Regions from separate parts of the Arthrobacter sp. R4-81 genome, predicted to be linked through region 1. Evidence: predicted binding sites of a transcription regulator. Region 1 holds the regulator's gene; the other holds the start of a gene.

The links. Region 1 encodes LexA, which represses DNA repair genes until DNA is damaged. Its sites were predicted from a motif close to TCGAACANNTGTTCGA; they were not measured.
Region 2: M1E05_RS09880 (DUF6504 family protein) is a predicted target of LexA. The motif match lies at 1,811-1,826, and genes of this name have one in related genera.

What each region holds. Positions count from the first base shown of each region.
Region 1 covers NZ_CP096445.1:3,063,369-3,070,565, forward strand. The annotation lists gene hisH (imidazole glycerol phosphate synthase subunit HisH) at 1-619, opposite strand, end outside; gene hisB (imidazoleglycerol-phosphate dehydratase HisB) at 616-1,242, opposite strand; gene M1E05_RS14255 (histidinol-phosphate transaminase) at 1,304-2,422, opposite strand; gene M1E05_RS14260 (LysM peptidoglycan-binding domain-containing protein) at 2,500-2,901, opposite strand; gene lexA (transcriptional repressor LexA) at 3,385-4,134, shown strand; gene M1E05_RS14270 (ATP-dependent DNA helicase) at 4,149-6,215, opposite strand; gene hflX (GTPase HflX) at 6,208-7,197, opposite strand, start outside.
Region 2 covers NZ_CP096445.1:2,082,008-2,089,204, reverse strand. The annotation lists gene M1E05_RS09885 (DNA polymerase III subunit alpha) at 1-1,412, opposite strand, end outside; gene M1E05_RS09880 (DUF6504 family protein) at 1,409-1,753, opposite strand; gene M1E05_RS09875 (hypothetical protein) at 1,908-2,294, shown strand; gene M1E05_RS09870 (chorismate mutase) at 2,302-2,622, opposite strand; gene M1E05_RS09865 (hypothetical protein) at 2,765-2,905, shown strand; gene M1E05_RS09860 (hypothetical protein) at 3,714-3,935, shown strand; gene M1E05_RS09855 (phosphotransferase enzyme family protein) at 3,992-4,948, shown strand; gene M1E05_RS09850 (VOC family protein) at 4,980-5,360, shown strand; gene M1E05_RS09845 (hypothetical protein) at 5,499-6,329, shown strand; gene M1E05_RS09840 (NAD-dependent epimerase/dehydratase family protein) at 6,347-7,197, shown strand, end outside.

The DNA of each region.
Region 1 (7,197 bases):
CGTTTTCAACCGCGGCAATGAAAGGTGCCCCGTGCTCGGACCAGGTGACCAGTGGCGGAGCCATCCGCGGCTGGATCACATCGAAGTCCCAGGTCTGGACGCCGTAGGAGTGAACGAAGTAGAAGCGCTCATTCTCGACACCTTCAAAGAGGTGCGAACCCTCGGGAACCTTGACCGTGTTCCAGCCCATGTGCGGCACGACGTCGGCCGGGAGCAACTCGACTTTCCCAGGCCATTCACCCATTCCTTCGGCCTCTGTGCCGTGCTCAACGCCGGCTTCGAACAACACCTGAAGTCCGACGCAGATGGCCAGGACGGGCCTGCCGCCGGCTACGCGTCGGCCGATCATCCGAATACCGTCTACGGCTTTCAGTTCGTTCATAACGGTCTCGAAAGCGCCGACGCCGGGGACCACCAGGCCATCGGCGTTCAGTACGTCCTGGGGCTTGGCGCTCAGGATTACTTCGGCTCCGGCACGCTCCAACGCCCGGACAGCAGAGCGGACATTGCCCGAGCCGTAGTCCAGGACCGTGACGGTGGGCTTACCCTCCGGCGAGGAGGGCTTGACGGCGGCGTCCGGATCAAGGATCGCGCCGTCCTGGATGAGCTTTCCGGTCACAATGCCCCCTTAGTTGATGGGATTCCGTCCACGCGCGGATCGGTTTCCACGGCCGCGCGCAGTGCCCGGGCGAACGCCTTGAACTGTGCCTCCACAATGTGGTGGGGGTCCCTGCCGGCCAAGACGTTCATGTGAAGGCATATTCCTGCGTGCAGGGTGATGGCTTCGAAAACGTGGCGGGTGAGTGAGCCTGTGAAGTGGCCGCCAATGAGGTGGTATTCCTGGCCGGCAGGTTCGCCGCCGTGGACCAGATAAGGCCTGCCGGAGACGTCCACGACTGCGTGCGCCAGCGCTTCATCAAGGGGAACGGTCGCTTCTCCGAAACGCCGGATACCTGCCTTGTTACCCAAGGCCACTTTCAGGACTTCTCCGAAGGTGATGGCGACGTCTTCCACTGTGTGGTGGACATCGATGTGCGTGTCACCGGTGGCCTTGACCGTGATATCGATCAGGGAATGCTTGCAGAGTGCCGTGAGCATGTGGTCGTAAAAGGGAACCGAAGTATCGATGTCCGATGTTCCGGATCCATCCAGATTGATCTCTACCAGTACAGAGGATTCACTGGTCGCGCGCTCCATTCGCGCAGTCCGTGCCGCGGCAGCAATGGATCCAGGGTTACTCATGGTGATATGTCCTTAGGAAGAAGGGCCTGAAAGCGTGGGGCTTCTGGGTCTTGGTTCAAGTTTAGGCCGGTACTGCGGTTTGCCTTGTCAGGATGCGCTCCAGTGCCTCAAGGAATGCTGTGGTCTCGGCCTCTGTTCCTGCCGTCACCCGCAAATGTCCGGGAATGCCGACGTCGCGAATCAGGACTCCGCAATCAAGAAGTGCCTGCCAGACTGCGTGCGGATTCTCCAGTCCCCCGAAGAAAACAAAGTTGGAATCGGAAGCGGCAGGTGTCAGGCCCATTCGTGTCAGCTCCGAGACAATCCTGTCGCGTTGAGCTTTGATGTCCTCGACGTCGGCCATCAACGCTTCCCGGTGCTGCAGGGCGGCAAGGGCTGTTGCCTGGGTGACCGCTGACAGGTGGTATGGCAAGCGGACCAGGCGCAAGGCATCAGTGACTTCAGGCGCTGCCGCCATGTAACCGAGCCGGGCTCCGGCCAGTGCAAACGCTTTGCTCATGGTGCGCGTTACGATCAGGCGTTCCCGCCCGGGGAGGAGCGTGAGTGCACTGGGAGTACCATCGTGTGCGAACTCGTGGTAGGCCTCGTCCACGATAACAATGGTGCGGCTCTCCTCACCGGCTTCGTAGACAGCCTTCACTACGTCCAGGCCAAGGCCGGTTCCGGTGGGGTTGTTAGGTGAGCTCAGGAAAACTACGTTCGGTCGAAGCTCCCGGACCTGTTCGGCCGCGTACTCTGCGCTTAGCCCGTAATCGGCAGCGCGCAGGCCGGAAACGTATTCGGTGTCAGTACCGCTGGCAAGCAAGGGGTACATGGAGTACGTGGGGGGAAAGCCCAAAGCTGTCCTGCCAGGTCCGCCAAAAGCCTGCAGTGTCTGCTGCAGGACTTCGTTGGATCCATTGGCTGCCCAGATATTTTCGGCCTCGAGCCCATGCCCCAGATACTCGGCCAGGGCTGACCGGAGCTCACTGAACTCCCGATCGGGATACCGGTTCAGTCCGGCGGCTGCAGCGGTTACGGCCTCGGAGATGGCCTTCAGAACATCCTCTGGCACGCCGTGAGTGTTCTCATTCACGTTCAGCAGGATGGGCACATCCAATTGCGGCGCACCGTAAGGCGTCAGGCCCCGGAGATTGTCGCGGAGTGGCAGTCGGTTCAAGCGCGCTAGCTGGTCAGTCACCAGAACAGTTTAAGTGCCTGATGCCGGGGCCGGAAAACTGTGACGCCTCCGGGCGAAGCCGGGCTCGAGGACAGGGCTCACGCGGAGGGGACAAAGAGCTGCTGCCCCGGACTGACCGCACCTCCATCGAGGTTATTCAACTGCACGATGTCAGCCACGACATCCCGCGGATCGCGCTCAGGTGCAACAGTGCCGGCGATGGCCCACAAGGATTGGCCCTGCTGCACGGTGACGGTCACAGTGGGAGTCAGGGAGAGCTCGGCGACGGTGTCAGCTGCCTTGGCCGGAGACGTAAGGAATCCCGAGAGCGACATCAGCAAGGCAGCCAGCAGCATAAGGGGCAAGACCACCAGGACAATCCATCCGCGCCGGGTAAGCCGCAGCGGTGCCTGCACCCGGCCATGGGCTTGACCAGGGGTGCCAGCACCGTAGCCACTGTCTTCTTCGTGGGCGCGGGCCCCGTGACCGGCAGGTGCCATTTCGGGCTCATAGAGAGCGGGCCTCTGCGGGGCGAGGGAACTGTGCAGCGTCGTCGCCGACTGAGACTCCCCGGAGACCGATTGCGGAAAGAACTCGTGGAACGCGGATGTAGCTGACATGACCGTCCTCCTGGACCATACTGTGCTGCCCGTCGTGTTCATTGATGGCAAGGTATTCATTGCCACCGGCCTCCGGTTTCGAACGCTTGAACGAATTCGGCGACCGGAGCAAGCAAACTAGAAAACCGACTAGAACACATATTCGAACCTTACTGACTAAGTTTTAGCATCTATGATCGAACATTGTCGAGACTCACTAGAACAAATGTTTGAAAAACTCCCTTGGCTGGCCTAGGTTTGATCAAAGAAACATTGATCAGGACAACCACATCTGCAGTTGATCAGCAGGGTCTGACATTCAGGCAGAACGTTCCCGGCGGCTGGCGCTCAGAAGCCGGGAGAAATGGAAAGGCGTTGGCGAAAATGGCAGCACAAGCCGCGGGCAGCAAGGCCACCGCAGGGGCCTCGCAGAATGCCCGGACGCCCAAGGGCCTCACTCTTCGCCAAAAGAGAATCCTGGAGACCATTCAACGGTCGGTCAATGACAACGGCTATCCCCCATCCATGCGTGAAATCGGGGACACAGTCGGCCTTGCGAGCCTGTCCAGCGTGACCCACCAGCTGTCCCAGCTGGAGAAACTCGGTTACCTGCGCCGGGATCCGAAGCGTCCGCGCGCCATGGAAGTGTTGATGCCGCTGACCCTGGAAGAAGGCGGAACGGAGCCTTCACGGCCGGAAAAGCCAAACCGGTTCAGGAGTGTAGGCCGTCAACCGGTAACGGAACTCGCTGGCGCAACAGACACCGCCATGGTCCCCCTGGTCGGGCGCATCGCCGCAGGCGGTCCTATTCTCGCCGAGCAGCTCGTCGAAGAGTTTATGCCGCTCCCCCGCCAGCTCGTTGGCCACGGAGAGCTGTTCATGCTGAAGGTAGCGGGAGACTCCATGATAGATGCCGCGATTTGTGATGGTGACTGGGTGGTTGTGCGCCGTCAGAGCGACGCAGTCAACGGCGATATCGTGGCCGCGCTATTGGACGATGAAGCGACAGTCAAGACGTTCCGCCAACGGGACGGCCACACATGGCTACTGCCACAGAACACGCAGTACGAGCCCATCCTGGGCGATCATGCCACCATTATGGGCAAAGTGGTCTCAGTCCTGCGCTCCATCTAGGACCCGCGCTCCAGCTAGGTACTGGCCACGCGCGTTTCCTCGGCCAGCCGTTTGAGCGCCGCCACCGCAATCGCAGGGTCGGTGGTGGGCCAGAAGGGCGGCAGGGCAGCACGCAGAAAATTGCCGTATCGCTCAGTTGATAACCGTGAGTCCAGCACGGCGACCACGCCCTTGTCCCCTGTCGAACGAATAAGGCGGCCGGCACCCTGGGCAAGCCGAATGGCGGCGTGGGTGGCGGAAACAGACATAAAGCCGTTGCCGCCTGCCTTTGCTGCCGCCCGGGAGCGCGCCGTCATGAGGGGATCATCAGGACGCGGAAAGGGAATCCTGTCGATCACTACGAGGCGACACGAGCCCCCAGGAACGTCCACTCCTTGCCAAAGGGACATGGTGCCGAACAGGCAGGTGTCAGGCTCATCCGCAAACTGCCGGACCAGCGCCGTCATAGTTGAATCACCTTGGCAGAGAATGCTCATGTCGAGCCGGGGACGCAGGGCTTCCGCAGCGTCTTCCGCTGCCCGGCGTGAGGAGAACAGGCACAGCGCCCCGCCCCCGGAGGCAAGAATCAGCTTTTCGAGCTCATCGAGAGCTTCGGGTGAGGTGCCCCGACCCGGCTTCGGAAGATGACCCGCCACGTAGAGAATTCCTTGTTTCGGATAGTCGAAAGGAGAGCCGACGTCGATGCCGGTCCAGCTCGGCGCACCCGGGCCCACGAGACCAAGGCCGCCCGCCGCAGGTTCGAAGGCGGAGCCGATCGCGAGCGTAGCGGATGTGAGCACGACGGTGTGTCCCTCGAACAGTCCCTCGCGGAGCCGGCCTCCGACGCTTAGGGGCGCCACATTGATCAAAGCCGGCGAGGCGTCATCGGGTGCGGAGTAACCGTGTTGCGGATCAAAGGTGCTGTTTCGGGAAATCCACACCACTTCGCCGTTTTCCCGCGCTGCGATAAGTCGTTCACACAATTCCAAGATCACCAGGAGGCGGGAGCGCGCCAGCTGCCGCCCGCCGTCGGCCGTGGTGGAACTGTCCCCCTTGGAATCGGAGAGCGCTGCGCGGCATGCGTCGCGGAGCTGGTCCACACAGTCGAGTTGTTCGTCGTTGAGCCCGCTGGGCAGGAGACCGCTGGGGATCCCGGCAATCGCAACTTCGAGGTTGGCCGCCGCGGAGTTGAGGGCGTCAACGGTGATGCCCGTATTCTTGCGCGCTCCGGATGCCGCCGCATGGACCATGGCAACGGAGAGTTGCCCGGAGACTGCACCCGTGACCCGGTCCTGCAGTTCATGGGCCTCGTCCACCACCACAACATCGTACTCAGGAAGCACCGCCAGGCCCTCGAAAGCGCTGACGGCGAGCATGGCGTGGTTAGTGACAACGACGTCGGCCTCGGCGGCGTTTTGACGGGCCAGTTCACTGAAGCACTCGGCCGCCATGGGGCATTTCTGCGCCCCCAGGCACTCCATTGACGTGACGGACACCTGCCTCCAGGCTCTGTCGGTCACGCCTGGCATCAGCTCGTCGCGGTCGCCGGTGATGGTCTTTTCCGCCCAGTCACGCAGCCGGACCACTTCTTTGCCCAGTTGGGACGAAGGACCACCCATGGCTGCCGCAAAGTGAGGCACGCTGGTGTCCTCTCCCAGAGAGAACAACTGCCCCTCAGACGGCTCCTCGGATGGGAAACCGCCCTCGAGCTTGTGTCTGCAGACGTAGTTGGCTCGGCCCTTGACGAGCGCCACCTTCACAGGCCGGTCCAGCGCCGGAGTTATTGTTTCCAGCAGCCTGGGCAAGTCCCTTCCCACAATCTGAGTCTGCAGGGCCAATGTGGCCGTCGAGACGAGAGTGGGTTTGTCACTGACAAGCGAGTGGGCGATGAGAGGAATCAGGTAGGCGAGGGACTTACCGGTCCCTGTTCCTGCCTGGACCAGCAGGTGGTCGCCGCTGTCTATTGCGCGCGCCACCTGCCGGGCCATTTCGTGCTGACCGGTGCGGCTCTCGCCGCCCATTCCGGAGACAGCCCGGTCGAGCAGTTCAACCACAAACCGCTCACTGGCCGATGCATTCGCCTCCGGATCCGCTTCAGTCATTGCTGATGAAGGATTCCAGCTCAGCGGCAAGACCTTCCCGGACCATCACAACGGCACGTGTGCCATGCTCATCGTGATCCAGGGTAAGGATTTCAGCATCTGTTTCGTGGAGTTTACTGATCAGGTCACCCCGGTTATATGGGATATGCAGTTCCAGCTTGACGCTTGGCCTGGGGATGGAGTCACTGATGGCTTTGAGCAGATCGCTAATGCCTTGGCCAGTCCTGGCGGAAACCACAACGTGCCGGGGTTCGCGCTGCTTCAGCCGCTCCACCACGAATGGATCAGCAGCGTCTACCTTGTTCAGCACGACGATCTCGGGGACCTTGCGCGCATCAACTTCGCTGAAAACCGCGCGCACGGCCGCAATCTGGCCTTCGGGATCCGGATGGGAGGCATCCACTACGTGGAGGATGAGGTCGGAATCGGCCACTTCCTCCAGCGTAGAGCGGAACGCTTCCACCAACTGCGTGGGCAATGACCGCACAAAACCCACGGTGTCGGCCAGGGTGTAACCCAATCCGTCGGCGGTTTCGGCCTTACGGACCGTTGGATCCAAGGTGGCGAAAAGCGCGTTCTCCACGAGGACTCCGGCGTCGGTCAGCCTGTTGAGCAGCGAGGACTTGCCGGCGTTGGTGTATCCGGCAATCGCAACAGACGGAACCGCATTACGACGGCGGTTGGCCCGTTTGGTCTCCCTCGCAGGCTTCATGGCGGCGATTTCCCGCCGCAGTTTCGCCATCCGTGTCCGGATCCGGCGCCTATCCAGTTCGATCTTGGTTTCACCAGGACCACGGGAACCCATTCCAGCCGCTGCCCCACCCACCTGGCCACCGGCCTGGCGGGACATGGACTCACCCCAACCACGCAGGCGCGGCAACAGGTATTCGAGCTGGGCCAGTTCCACCTGGGCCTTGCCTTCGCGGCTCTTGGCATGCTGGGCAAAAATATCGAGGATGAGCGCGGTACGGTCAATGACTTT
Region 2 (7,197 bases), 980 kb from region 1:
GCACCGCGAGCGCGGTACCCGTTTTGCATGCTCATCAAAGTGACCCGTTCAGCCCCGAACCGGTCAAAGATTTTCCGGTAAACGTTGTGCCTTTCGGCGCTTTCGACGTCGATGTCAATATCGGGAAGGGTCGCCCTGTCGCCGGAAAGAAACCGTTCAAATACGAGGTCGTGCTGGAGGGGATTCACCTGGCTGATATCAATAAGGTAGTTGACCAGGCTTGAGGCTCCGGAGCCCCTGGCCGCCGCCCTGACGTTCATATCCAGGATCATGCGGGAAACTTCGGCAACGGTGAGGAAGTAAGAAGCAAAGCCGAGGTTTCCGATGATCCTTAGTTCATGCTCCAACCGGGAGCGCATTTCAACTTCCTGCTTTCCGGAGATCCCCGGGAAGCGGCGGCCGATCCCGGCCTCACACCGCTGGATCAGTTCCACTAAAGGATCACCGGCGATGCCGATGACGGAAGTTTCAGGAACAACCGGTTGCTTCCAGCCCATGTCGGAGACTGGATCCATCCGGCAACGATCCGCGAGCGCCTCCGTTTGAGCCAGCAGTCTTTTCAGGTCAGCTGTGCCGTACCCCGCTGAGTGGATGATTTCTTTTGCCAGCTGCACCATGTGCGCCTTGGACTTGAACCAGCCTTGTCCTGTTGGTTGCAGAAGGGGGGCTGAGGAGAGTTCAGGAAGTGATTTCAGTGTGCGGGCGGAATCGAGGACATCTGCTGTGGCAGCTCCATCCTCTTCGCAGTACCTGACGGCGTTGGTCAGGACGGCTGGTACATGGTGTTCGGCGGCGAGTTTGAGCATGCGCACAGCATGGGCAGTGCTCAGTGGGGCTCCTGGGGGGCTTAGCTGTGACACGACTTCGGCCACTACTGTTCCCTGGGGCATTGCTTCCAGCCAGCGCTTGAACAAGGTGCGGGGAAGTAGGTATTTCCGTCCTCCCATGGACCGGCCGACGTCGGAATCAGGTCCGATGAGAACGGTCAGGACCGGTTTCAAAGTGTCGGGATCCAGTGTTCTGGATGCCAGCTCCGCCCTGGTCACTGCGACAGGGACCACTCCCCCTGCCTTGCCTGTTGTCCTTGCATGGGCGTCGGAGATAAGCCGGCAAAGGGCACGGTAGCCGGCTCCGTTGTTGTGTCCATGGGCGAGGACAACAACCCGGCCCGAAAGCTGGGTGCGGTGATCGCCGTCGTCGTCAAATACTGCGAGATCAACTCCCACTACCGGATCGATGCCCGCAGCCATGCATGCCTTTAAATGTTTGACTGTTCCGTACAGCCCGTCCCTGTCGGTGCACGCCAATGCTGTTGCCCCGTCAGCCGCGGCTGCACTGGCAAGTTCCTCCGGCCAGGAGACTCCGTAGTGTGCGCTGAAGGCAGTGGAGACGTGAAGGTGGGTAAAGCTCATGCTGTTTTTGGTGCTGTTCTTGGCTGGAGGGCATCATGGATGCGCAGCAGCCTCCAGCGCCCGCTGCCAATATCGCGCGACAGGTCCAGCGTTAATGGTTCCTGCGGCACCCCCGGTGAACGCTGATCTTCAGCTTTGACTTGCACCCGCCAGATTTCATGGTCTACCAGTCCCTTGCCTGCCCCCAGGGGTGCCCTTTTTTCCTCTGCCCACCATTGACGGCGTTCAAACCAGCGCACCGGTTCTGCACACACGGTGTAGCGGCACCCTGCCCAGAAAAGGTTCAAGGGCTGGCCTTCAGGAGCGCATTCCACCTCTACACCCTCACTGAATATCCCCATGGATGCCTCCGTGCAACTTTCTTACAGCTTCCTTGCAACTTCTAACAACTTCCTTCTTCGAATATATCTTCGAATACTTTCAGTCTACGCCCGAGGCATGACAAAACCTAGGTCGGGGGTGGACGGAAGGGGAAGCAGAGAGCAGGATGGAGCCATGAGTTCCAATGAAGCACTCCTGAGAAACGCCAGCATCGCCGCCAAGAATTCACATTTGGTGGCGACTTTCGATATTGATGGCAATATTCCGTCGTCGGGCGCCTACGTCGTGGGGCTTGTTGCGTCCACTCCTGACCTGTCACATCAACGAAGGCTTGGAATCGAGTTCATGAATGGCGAGGCAGTCTCGTTCTATGCCTTCAACCATGACGGCACCGAGGAGAACTTCGACCTCGACGGAGTGGAGCATTCAGGCAATACCATCACAGGGCATTTTCCCCTGAGCACCATAATGGGTCTCGGCAAGGGGCATCTGATATCAGCCTTCAGCGAAGCCGACGGGCGGGAATTCCAGGCAGGCGTTCAGGTCCAGGAATCTCTCTGAAGCTGAATCAGTCGTTGTTTTCCTGGACTTTGAGTTCCAGTTCGATGAATTCGGAGATCATGGTCCGGTAGGTCGTTTCCACCAGGCCGGGATCAATGCCCTTCTTTTCGGCCGCGAACCGGACGTGCTCGATGATGCGCTCCACCCGGCCCGGTGCGCGTACTTCCGCACTGTCCCCTTTTAGCGTCCCGGCGATGCGGATCAGACGTTCCCTGCGGGCGATGAGGCTGACGATCTGCTCGTCCACTTCGTCCACGGCCACGCGCACGGCGGCGAGCTGTTCTTTGTCGGCCTGGGCGTTTTTGTCGAGTCCGTATTCTGTGGGCATGTGACTGACAGTATCTAAGGATGCAACCCGAGTCGACTACATTTCCCTTGGCGCTGGCCGCGTACAGGTTTAGAACAGGCTGGCCAAGTCTGAAACGCGTGTCTTGGATTCACTACCACCAGAACGCACATAGGGTCGGTACATGGACAAGGAACATACCGGCGAGCTGGACGGGCAGACCTCTATCAACGAGCTGCTCGACGAACCGGTCGGCCATGCTCACATCCAGATGGCGCTGCCCCTTCATGTCCAATTCTCCGCGGGGAAATTCGTACGCCTGTAGGGAGGAGCAGCTGCCACTTTTCGAGGTTGCCCACAGCGCCGAATTTTCCCGTGGAGCGGAACGCTCTCATTGTGCTGGGATGTCATGTAAGAATCGGAAGATTGACTGCACCCCCCCTTGGGCGCACTGCACCACGACGTCGAAAGGTCCTGGTAAGGCGTCTTAGAACGTGCCGATCCCATTCTGCGTTGGTCAACATCGAAGAATCGAAATTCTTGACCAGAGGAACCAGGTAACTGACGTAGTTTTTGTTTTTCATGATTATTCGGAACTCTATCGCCCCCTGGTTGGAGTGGCGCCGCTGCGCTTCTCTGGCTGGCACAAGAGGCACGGCATAAACTTGGGATGTTCACGTGGCGATCGCGGTTTGCGGATTAAGCGTGCGTCAGAACGGAGAGCGCCATGCTCAAGATCCTCATGTGCAAACTGAACTTGCGCCATGCGTGGCACATAGAATCCGCAGAGGACGGCAGCGGCCGCTATAGGCGCTGCACGCGGTGCGGTAAGTACGACCGCGACAGGGACGGCAGCGGCTTTATGCACTGACACCGGCATCCGGATTTCGACGGCGGCTCGACAGACCTCCCGTTTGGCTTTCGCCATACTGGTTCGCAGTGGGAACAAGGCCTGATACGCGCGACTGCTCGCCGACGCACTGCCAGCCGGCCACGCACCCCTGCCGCTCGCCCGCCTCGTCGCGTCCTTCTCCCCTGCCGAGCCGCCGCAGGGACGTCACAGCGTGTATCCATCGTAGTCAAAGTCGAAGACCGGCAACCGGGCCGCAACGATGAAAAGGGGTCTTCCGCAGATGTTTCTCCACGCGTCTTCGGTTCCTACCCTTGGGCGCATCCTCGAGGAAATCCATAAACTCCTCGATTTCTTCGCCCATGAGGGACCCGTCGTCCCCATCTTCACCATGGACTTCCAACAGGACCGGCCACACCGGCGGAGGGTCGTCATGGGTACAAAACGCTCTGACGTAGTAACTCACGGCCACGAGGATACCGTCCAGTCAAGCGGGATGACATGACTTCCTTCAGACGCGACGTCAAAGGCAATCAATTCGGCAGTATTAGACTTCTGAAGATGTTTCCACCTGGGTTATCGATGCTTTGGGAATCGACAGAACCACAAATCGCGCTGAAGAACAGGTTTGGCCTTGGCAGCTTCGACGAAGCAGCCGGCTGGCTCACCAAGGTTCTCGCCGAATCCTGGGCGATTGAGGTGAAGGCCTGCGAGCGAATCATCATCAGCGACCACAACGCCATCGCCTGGATCAGCACGGACCGCGGACGCTTGGTGGCGAAGTGGTCCCGTGATGAGGATCAGTTCGTCAAATTTTCCGGAACCGCAGATCTGCTGGCTGCGCTGCACAAAGAAGGGCTGCCAGTGGCGCCCCCGCTGGCGGCCACTGACGGCAGGCACCGAGTGATCTTCGATTCCTCGTCCGTCACGGTGCAACCTCATATAGACGGCGACCTGCTTGACGTCACTGCTGACACAGCGGTCCGAAAGGCCGGGGCCTCTCTGGCCCGCTTGCACTGCGCTTTGGCAACGCAGGGAGACAGCCGGTTGACCAAGCTAGGGCGACACACTGGTGGAACGCTGGATTTGCGGCGGCGGATAGGGACCTGGCTGCAGCATGCGGACATCGGGAGGGCGCCGGAAGCGTCAGCAAGACTTCGTGACCGGATAGCGTCGCTGCCGCCGATCGACAGCGATCCGCAGCTGATCCACAACGACTACAGGGCCTCCAATTTGCTCACCTCTGGTACAGGGGTCATCGCCGTTCTCGACTTCGACGAGGTCGCCCTGGACTACTGCGTCAGCGACCTCGCGTACGCTTTCGTCTTCCTCGGAACCCGGTTCACCAATTGGCAACCAACACCGCCCAGGGTCCGCGAGGCCCTTCTGCATGGATACGAAACAGTGAGGCCACTCACACAGCTTGAACGCCAGTGGCTACACATTCTCGCACTATGGCAGGGAATCAATGCAATCCCCCCCGGCGACGATCCGGCGGGGTGGGCAAGGGCTGTGTGATGTCCCTCCCGCAGTCGGCTATCGTGGTGCCATGCCGAGCCGATTAGCTGTTATCGCCATCGACGCGATCCACCCACAGGTGGTGGCCGAATTCTGGTGTGCCGTCCTTGACTGGCATGTTGTTGACGAGGATACGGACATCATCAGCATCGGACCGCAGGATGGGAGCTCGCCTTCCATTGACGTCATCGCGGTGCCCGAAGGCAAGACCGTCAAAAACCGGCTGCATTTCGACCTCCGGGCTGACGGCGTGTCCACCGCGGAGGAGCTTGAGCGCCTGCTCGCCCTCGGCGCCCGGCGCACAGACGTGGGTCAGGGGCCGGACGTCAGTTGGGTGGTTCTCAGCGATCCCGAGGGAAACGAGTTCTGTCTGTTATCCCGATCCGTCCAGGATGTCGAAGGCGAGACCTGAGTCTCACCTTCCGCCCGGCGCCAACGTCACGGTCTGAATACAAAAACTCCCACAGCCCCGGAAGTTCTATCCCGGCACTACGATCAGCCCTAATCTTGGATTCATAAGCATGCTTTCGATTATTTAGGGGTGGTTCAAGTGAAAAACTTGTCCGTGCTCAGCCTGGCCGCAGCTGCCGCCGTCGCCCTGTCCTCCTGCACCGGAGGTGGCGGTTCCGGCACCACCAGCCCCGGCAGCCCTACCCCGACAGAGGCGCAAAGCAAGGTCTACAGCCAGGAAGAACTCCGGGATCTGGTGTCAGGAATGAAGGACGACGACGGGAACGAGCTCCGGCTCTACTCCCCGGAGCAGGTCGACCAGGGTGAGAGGATTGCGCGGCTCCTGATGGGTACAGCAACCGTGAATCCCGGCGGCTGCAGGTCCATTGCCACCGCCGGGTTGCTTGAAAGCGTGGAAAACGGCGAAGTAGCCGTGGCAGTTTCCGAAAGCGAGGAACCCCGCACCCTGTCAGCACAGTCCGGCCCGGGAGGACCCGACGCCGAGTCACTGGTCAGGGACATCCGGGGAAAGATGGGCGAATGCGCCCAATTCACGGTCGACGTCGCGGGTCAACGGCTCGATGTCAAAAGTGAAGAACTCCAGGCCCAAACTCACGCGGACGAAACGTTCGCCACCCTCAGCACCCGTGGCGAAGGCACATCGGACATGCTGATGCAGGTTTCAGCCGGGAAGGACAGGCTGCTCGTCGTGGCTACGAAGAGCGGTGCCTCCCTTGGCGACGCCGATCAGAAGGAACTGGAGAAACTCATTAACGATGCCCTGGACAAGGCCGACGACGGTTCCTCACCGACAGCCACAAGCTCACCTACCAGTACGGTAACTGTCTCCCCGTCCCCGACAGGGTCCGGACCCGACAACACAACCGAGCCGTCGCCGTCGGGCACGGGAGGGGCGGGAGGCAGCAGCTGAGCCGATAGAGTCGGCGTATGTCAAAAGCTGTGATTTTGGGAGGAACCGGGGTCATTGGACAGGCTGCGGCGCGCCGGTTTCTGGCCGCCGGCTGGCAGGTCGATGTGTGCAGCCGGAACCCTGACCGGATGCCGGCGGATCTGGCGGCGAACGGTGCACGGCACAGGATCCTGGACAGGGCCGATGCTTCATCACTTCGGTCAGTCCTGAACAATGGCGCCGATCTGCTGGTCGATTGCCTTGCCTTTACTGCCGCAGACGCCCGGCTCGTGATCCCGTTCCTTGGGTCCGTCGGGTCGACGGTAATGATCTCAAGCAAGGCTGTTTACGTCGACGGCGACGGCAGGCACGTCAACTCTGAGGTGCGCCCGCAATTCAACAGCCCCATCTCTGAGACGAACCCGACGCTGGCTGCAGGGAGCGGTGACTACAACACCGCCGAGGGATACGGCCCCAACAAAGTAGCGGCAGAACAGGCCTTCCTCGCCAGCGGGAGTCCGGTTACCGTCATCAGCGCCTCAAAAGTTCATGGCCAGGGTGCCGCTCCCGGACGCGAATGGTTCTTCGTGAAGCGGATCCTGGATGGTCGATCCGCTATTTTCCTCCGCAACGGCGGAACGTCAATCGATCACACCAGCGCTGCCGTAAACCTCGCAGCACTGATCGAAACTGTCGCAGGGCTGCCTGGATCCCGCGTGCTCAATGGAGCAGATCCTGATGCGCCCACTGTCCTGGAGATTGCGCGCACCGCTGCCGGACATTTCCGGCACTCCTGGGCGGAAGTGCTATTGGAAGAGGACTCCACGTCCGACGTCGGACGGACGCCTTGGGATACCGCCTCGCCAATCGTGCTGGATATGAGCGCCGC